DNA from 2 places in the Paraburkholderia sp. OAS925 genome. Region 2 is predicted to be linked to the other one. Evidence: predicted binding sites of a transcription regulator. Region 2 holds the regulator's gene; the other holds the start of a gene.
The links. Region 2 encodes FNR, which switches genes on or off when oxygen is low (the NO sensors DNR and NnrR bind a similar motif). Its sites were predicted from a motif close to TTGATNNNNATCAA; they were not measured.
Positions count from the first base shown of each region.

Region 1: ABIE53_RS29775 (universal stress protein) is a predicted target of FNR. The motif match lies at 1,687-1,700, and genes of this name have one in related genera.

Region 1 is NZ_JBEUNO010000002.1:2,460,637-2,464,203, reverse strand. Features, by position in the region: gene ABIE53_RS29785 (porin) at 1-1,061, shown strand, start outside; gene ABIE53_RS29780 (DUF2964 family protein) at 1,140-1,436, shown strand; gene ABIE53_RS29775 (universal stress protein) at 1,809-2,282, shown strand; gene ABIE53_RS29770 (zinc-dependent alcohol dehydrogenase family protein) at 2,325-3,365, shown strand; gene ABIE53_RS29765 (CBS domain-containing protein) at 3,513-3,567, shown strand, end outside.
Region 2 is NZ_JBEUNO010000002.1:507,503-511,069, forward strand. Features, by position in the region: gene ABIE53_RS21090 (methyl-accepting chemotaxis protein) at 1-498, opposite strand, end outside; gene fnr (fumarate/nitrate reduction transcriptional regulator Fnr) at 975-1,823, shown strand; gene ABIE53_RS21100 (SUMF1/EgtB/PvdO family nonheme iron enzyme) at 1,949-3,277, shown strand; gene ABIE53_RS21105 (SDR family oxidoreductase) at 3,358-3,567, opposite strand, start outside.

The DNA of each region.
Region 1 (3,567 bases), 2.0 Mb from region 2:
GCGTCACGCTGTACGGCATTCTGGACGCCGGCATTACGTACGTGAACAACGCCGGTGGTTCCCACCAGGTTAAGTTCGACGACGGCATTTCGTATGGCAACCGGATCGGCTTCAAGGGCGTCGAAGATCTCGGCGGCGGCTTGCAGGCGGTATTCGTACTCGAGTCGGGTTTCCACGTAGGCAATGGACAACTTGGATTCGGTGGCGCTGAGTTCGGACGCCAGGCGTATGTCGGTCTGAAGAACAACTGGGGCACCTTGTCGTTTGGTAACCAGCTCGACATGACCGAAGAATTCGCGTACCTGTACAACATATCCGCGTGGGCAAGCGGTTACGCGATTCACCAGGGCGACTTCGACCGGATGAACGGCGACCGGCTGCCTAACTCGATCAAATTTCTCTCCGCCGATATATCCGGCTTTTCTTTCGGCGGCATGTACTCGTTCGGCAATACGGCCGGCGACTTCCATCAGAAAAGCGCATGGAGCGTGGGCGCGCGCTATGAGCACGGTCCGTTCAACATGGGCGCCGCCTATACGCAGTTGAACAACCCGTTCGGCATCTATGCGTTCGATCCGTACGCGATGATCGGCACGCATACTTTCCTCGGCAGGCCGACCGTTTCCGTCGATCCTGCAACCGGCGCGGTTACAGATCTGTATACCTCGACTTCATTTCCGGTCGACAGGCAGGGCGCGTTTGCAATCGGCGCCGCTTATACGATCGGCAATGTGATGCTGAGCGGCAACTTCACTTACACGACGATCAAGGGCCTTGGTCAGACCTCGCATATGCAGGTTTATGAAGGCGGCGCTTCGTATACGTTCACGCCGGCGTTGATGCTCTACGGTGGCTATCAGCACACGCGGTTTGAAGGAAACCACTGGAATCAGGGCTCGCTCGGGCTTCACTACCTGTTGTCCAAACGTACGGACGTGTACATCTCGGGCGATTATCTGCGCGCATCGGATGGTGTGAATGCGGTGATCGGCTATAGCTTCACGCCGTCGTCGACCAGCACGCAGGCTGATGTGCGTATCGGGATGCGCCATTCGTTCTGAAGCGGCGCGGCGGATTTCTGTGAGCGGGAATCCGCCTGGATTTAGCCGTTAATTTGCAGCCGTCGAAGACAGAGCGCAATGCGTCGCACCATCGCGGCTCGTACGCTTGACCTCGATCAAGAGCGCCCACGTCTTCTGACCGATGATGTCGTTACGACTTTAATCATCGCGTTGGAGGACATCATGACTAGCTCGGACGGCAGGATCTTATTTTCAGCAATCGCCGTTTTTGTGGCGCTCGCGGGCATAGGGGTGTCGATCCGGGGCTTGCTGTTCGACGAGCCGTCATTTTTTCGTTATGGCATTGCCGGTGTGGTCGGCGGCGTTGCGTGCTTCGTGTGGCTGCTCAATTCCGCACGCGACGGCAACTCGTGATCGCCAGACTGCGTACCGGCCGCTTGTTCACATCAGCGGCGCTCCGAGCATTGCCCCCAAGCATTGCCACCACCAGCGGCCAGACCCTGCTCTGACGCTGTCTCCTCATCATCAATCCATTCAATATGCCAATGCCCGTTTTGACGAGCCCATAGGCGGGCACGCCTTCGCGCCAGCCGTTGGCAATCGTTTCGTCGTGAGCGTTGCACTAAATCAAACGATGCGCACCGTGCGCGGCCCTGCGACCTCATTGACGCAGGTCAATCGTCAGATGCGGATACGCGCTCATGATTCTCTCATCGACTCGCTGCTCCAGGTGGCTTTCGCTGCCGCAACGGTCGACGGAAACGTGCAGATCGGGCGGAGGCAAACATGTACGCACACATCGTGGTGGCACTCGACGGCAGCGACGCAGCCAAGCGCGCGCTGAGCGAAGCGATTCAGTTGACGAAGCTCTCGCGCGGCAGGTTGACGGCCGTCTACGTGCTCGATCAGTCGGCGGCGTTCACCTACGCAGGCGCTTGCGATCCGCATCTTCTGAGCGGCGCCGCGCGGCAGGTCGGAACCATGCTGCTCGATGGCGCACAGAAACAGATGCGCGAGATGGACGTCGTGGGCGACACGGAGATCGTGGAAACGCGGGGCATCGCCGAAGACATCGCCGGCACGTTGCTGCGCTTCGTTCAGTGGAGCGGCGCGGACCTTGTCGTGATGGGCACTCACGGACGGCGCGGATTGCGGCGCATGGTGATCGGCAGCGTTGCCGAGCGTTTCGTCCGCCATGCGACGTGCCCCGTTCTGCTGGTTCGCGAGCCCACTGACGCAAAGCGCGAGGCGCCGCTTTGACACAATCCGGCCGCTCGTCTCTCTGATCATTGGAGTCATCTCGTGAAAGCACTGGTTTATCACGGCGCCGGGCAAAAATCACTCGACGAGCGGCCGATGCCGCAACTCGCGTCGCCCACCGACGCCATCGTCAAGGTGACACGCACGACGATCTGCGGCACCGACCTGCATATCCTGAAGGGCGATGTCCCCACCTGCGAGCCCGGCCGCATTCTCGGCCATGAAGGAGTGGGAATCGTCTATCAGGTTGGCGCTGCCGTCAGCACGCTGAAAGAGGGCGACCCGGTGCTCATCTCGTGCATTTCGTCGTGTGGCAAGTGCGACTACTGCCGACGCGGAATGTACTCGCACTGCGCGACGGGCGGATGGATTCTTGGCAACAGGATCGACGGCACGCAAGCGGAATACGTGCGCATTCCTCACGCCGAAACAAGCCTGTACCGCATTCCCCAAGGTGCGGATGAAGAGGCGCTAGTGATGCTTTCCGACATCCTGCCGACCGGCTTTGAATGCGGTGTTCTGAACGGCAAGGTTGAACCGGGAAGCACGGTGGCGATTGTCGGCGCGGGGCCGATCGGGCTCGCGTCGCTGCTTACCGCGCAGTTCTATTCGCCGGCGCAGATAGTGATGATCGACCGCGACCCTTACCGTCTGGAAGTGGCGTCGCGCTTCGGGGCGACGGCGTGCGTCGATAGCGGCGTCGACGATCCGGTGGCAAAGGTCATGAAGCTCACCGCCGGAACGGGCGCGGATTGCGTGATCGAGGCCGTGGGCGTGCCCGAGACTTTCGAGCTATGCCAGGCGCTGGTGGCGCCTGGCGGCGTCATCGCCAACGTGGGCGTGCATGGCGTGAAGGCGGATCTGCATCTGGAGTCGCTGTGGGATCGCAACATCTCGATCACGACGCGTCTCGTCGATACGGTCAGTACGCCGATGCTGCTGAAGACCGTGCGCGCCGGCCGGCTCGACGCCGCGAGCCTGATCACGCATCGCTTCAAGCTCGACGATGTACTGAAAGCCTACGAGACTTTCGGCGATGCGGCCCGATCGCATGCGTTGAAGGTCATCATCGAAGTGGCGTAAAGGCTCGTTGAATCGTCTGCCGGCATTCGAGCCTCGCCGACATGATCCACGTCAAACAGAACGGTGCCGCACACGCCTAACCTTGAATAGCACAGGGGTTTGCCGCGTTGCCCCTTGATTCAACGCCCAACCTTCAGGAGGCTTACCATGCGCGCATCCGATGTCATGACCCACACCGTTGTCTCAGCCACGCCCGACATGA
Region 2 (3,567 bases):
CATCTTGTCGACGAGAACGTAATAAGCGTCCTGCAGCCGCGCCATGTCGCCCTGATAGACGTCGCGCGCGTCCTGCTGCTGGTTCTTGCTGACCAGATCGAAGAAGCTCTTCACGCTCACGCCGTAAGCCGAGCGCGCGTCGAACTGCTGCTTGAAGAGCGCCCGGGTTTCATCGCTCGTCAGGTGCTTTTCGAGCTCGGCGTAGGCTTGCGCGTTCGCTTTGCGGATCGCCGCGTAGTCGTCCATGTACTGCTTGGCTTTATCGGGCGACGTGGTCAGCAGCAGATTGCTCAGAATGCCGTTCGCCTTGTATCCGTTGCTCTTGATCTGATTGCTGAGCGCGATCAGCGTATAGCGATTGCTGACGATCTCATCCATCTTCGTGTTAGTCGACTCGAGATGCTCGATACCGACGACAGCCGTGCCGACCAGCAGCGCGACCATCAGCGCAAAGGCGGAGCCAAGACGAACCCCGATTTTCAAATTCGAAATCTTCATGTGTCTAATTCCTTCCCCAACCGCTCGATAAAAGTTGTCGCGAAGCGCGCGCAGTTCACCGCATTGCGGCACCGCCCCGCGCTTCGGCGTGAACACATCCGCCTCGTCTCAAGGCGGTTCACTCGATGACGCCGACATGGGCGCGTTGTAGTCCGCCCCTTTCTCGCTGCCGTCGCATTCTTCAGACAATATGACGACAAAAATTCCTAAACCTTGAGAGTGGTGTGCGCGAGAAAGAAAAAAATTCGCCAAACGTTTGCGAGTGCGCGGGAAAGTCGCTGGTAGACGCAAAACGTTGAGTAAGAGCTCGCGCGGGCGGGAAAGCGCATTCGGACGCTTCCGCGTTTGGAGGACGCGAGGCGCGGCGTTCTGACGTCGCTCAAGAGGCTTGAGCGCGGGAGCGCGTCATTTTGCCGCGAAACGGGGGACAGAGCCGGTGGGACAATCAATCATTACCTCCTGACATCGGCTCAGACATGTTGACCCCTACCGTTGTGATTCCCGCCCCGCCTTCGGCCCCGACTTCCGCCCCGAGTTCGGCCCCGGCTTCCGCAGTTCCGGGCGGCTCCGCCGTCACCTCGCCCGCACCGCGAGCCAGCCGCCGGGCGACGCCGCGTGCCGCCACGCGCACGCCCACCCGCAGCGCCGCGCGCTGCTCGAGCTGCTCGATGCGGCAGTTGTGCATGCCGCAAGGCTTGTCGAACGACGAACTCTCGAAACTCGAAACGCTGATCTGCTCGGCGCGCTCCGTGCATCGCGGGGAAGCGCTGTACCGCAGCGGCGACCGTTTCGACAACATTTACGCAGTGCGCTCCGGCTCGATGAAAACCGTCATGGCGCACCGCGACGGGCGCGAACAGGTCACGGGCCTGCGGCTTGCCGGCGAAGCGCTCGGCCTCGACGGCATCAGCGAAGACCGGCACGCGTGCAGCGCGCTCGCGCTCGAGGACAGCACCGTGTGCATCGTCCCCTACACCGCGCTCAAGTCGCTGTGCCGCGAAATCGGCTCGATGCAGGAGCGCCTGCACAAGCTGCTCGGCGAGCAGATCGTGCGCGAAGCCGCCCAGATGATGGTGCTCGGCTCGCTGTCGGCGGACGAACGGGTCGCGGCCTTTCTGCTCGACGTGTCCGAGCGCAATGCGCAGCGCGGCTATTCGTCGGCGGAGTTCAATCTGCGAATGACGCGCGAGGACATGGGCAGCTACCTCGGCATGACGCTCGAAACCGTGAGCCGCACGCTGTCAAGATTTCAAAAGCGCGGCCTGATCGACACGCAAGGCAAGCACATTCGCATCGTCGATCTGGACGGCTTGCGGCAGGTCTAAACCCCGCGCACAGGGCCGGCCGCGGCCCTTTGCACGTTTTTCCGGCGGGTCTTTTGCCTTGGCATGGCAACTGCGAGCGGGTACAGTCTTTGTTTAGTCCGTCCCCCGCAAGGAGACCCGGCGAAATGAACCGCGATCCCCGCCCGCATCACCCGCTCGTTCAGCGTCTGATCGACGCGCGTCAAGTTACCGACGCTCTCTTCTCCATCGTCAAGCCCGAGTTTCTGTACGAAAGACCGATTCGCGAGCGGCATCGCATCGTGTTCTATATCGGTCACCTCGAAGCTTTCGACCGTAATCTGTTCGATCAGCGTCTGTTCGAACTGCCCGCTTTCGATCCGCAACTCGATCAGCTTTTCGCCTTCGGCATCGATCCGGTTGATGGCGGCTTTCCCACCGATCAACCAGGCGACTGGCCTTCGCTCCAGACCGTGCGCGAGTATGGCCTGCGCGCTCGCGAACAGATCGACCGCGAACTGCGGGCGCTGACCGATTCCGCGCGCGTCGATGCGTCGGAGCAATTGCTGAATGTCGCGATCGAGCATCGGCTGATGCATGCGGAGACGCTTGCGTACATGCTTCATCAATTGCCGCTCGCACAGAAAGTGACCGAGCTGCGCGAGCCTGTCGTGACCGGTCCGGGGCGCGCGAACGGCGCGTCGCCGATGGTCCGCGTGCCTGCGGGTTCGGCCACGCTCGGGATGCGGCGCGACGGCGGCCGCTTCGGCTGGGACAACGAGTTCGGCGAATTGCAAGTGGACGTGCCGGCCTTTGAGATCGACCGCTATATGGTGACGAACGGCGCGTTTCGCGAGTTCATCGACGCGGGCGGTTATCGCGAGCCGAAGTGGTGGTCGGAGCAGGACTGGGCGTGGAAGGAAGCCGAGGGCATCGAGCATCCGGCATGCTGGTCGCGGCGCAGCGTCAACAGCGAACGTAACGGGGAAGACAGCGGTGAAGGCAACGGCGTTCGCGACGAATGGACGTTGCGCACCATGTTCGACGACGTGCCCTTGCCGCTCGACTGGCCCGCGTACGTCAGCCACGCCGAGGCGAGCGCCTATGCGCGCTGGGCCGGCAAGGCGCTGCCCACCGAAGCGCAATGGCAACGCGCCGCACAGGGCGCGCCGCACGCGGGCTCGGGCAACTTCGATTTCCGTAGCTGGGACCCTCGGCCCGTCGACGCTTATCCGGAGAACGTGAGCGCATTCGGCGTGGAAGGCCAGTTCGGCAACGGCTGGGAATGGACGTCGACATTGTTCGACGGCTTGCCGGGGTTCGAGCCGTTTCCGTTCTATCTGGGCTACTCGGCCAATTTCTTCGACGGCAAGCATTACGTGCTGAAGGGCGGATCGGCGCGCACCGCGCAGTGCATGTTGCGGCCGACGTTTCGCAACTGGTTTCAGCCGCATTATCAGTACGTTTATGCGGGGTTCCGCTGCGTGAGCGCGTGACGAATCACGCATAAGAGAACAAGCCTGCCGAAAAAATCGACAGGCTTGCTTATGCGTCGCTTCCTACGCGCGCGACTCGATCAGGCGTTGAAACCGCCGTCGATCGTCAAGCTCGCGCCCGTGACAAATGCCGCTTCCGGGCTGACAACATAAGCGACCATCCCTGCGATTTCATCCGGCCGTCCATGACGCGGAAGCGCCATGAAACCGTGCAGCATCGACGCGAAATCGCCGGATTCAGGGTTCATGTCCGTATCGGTCGGACCGGGCTGCACGTTGTTGACCGTGAT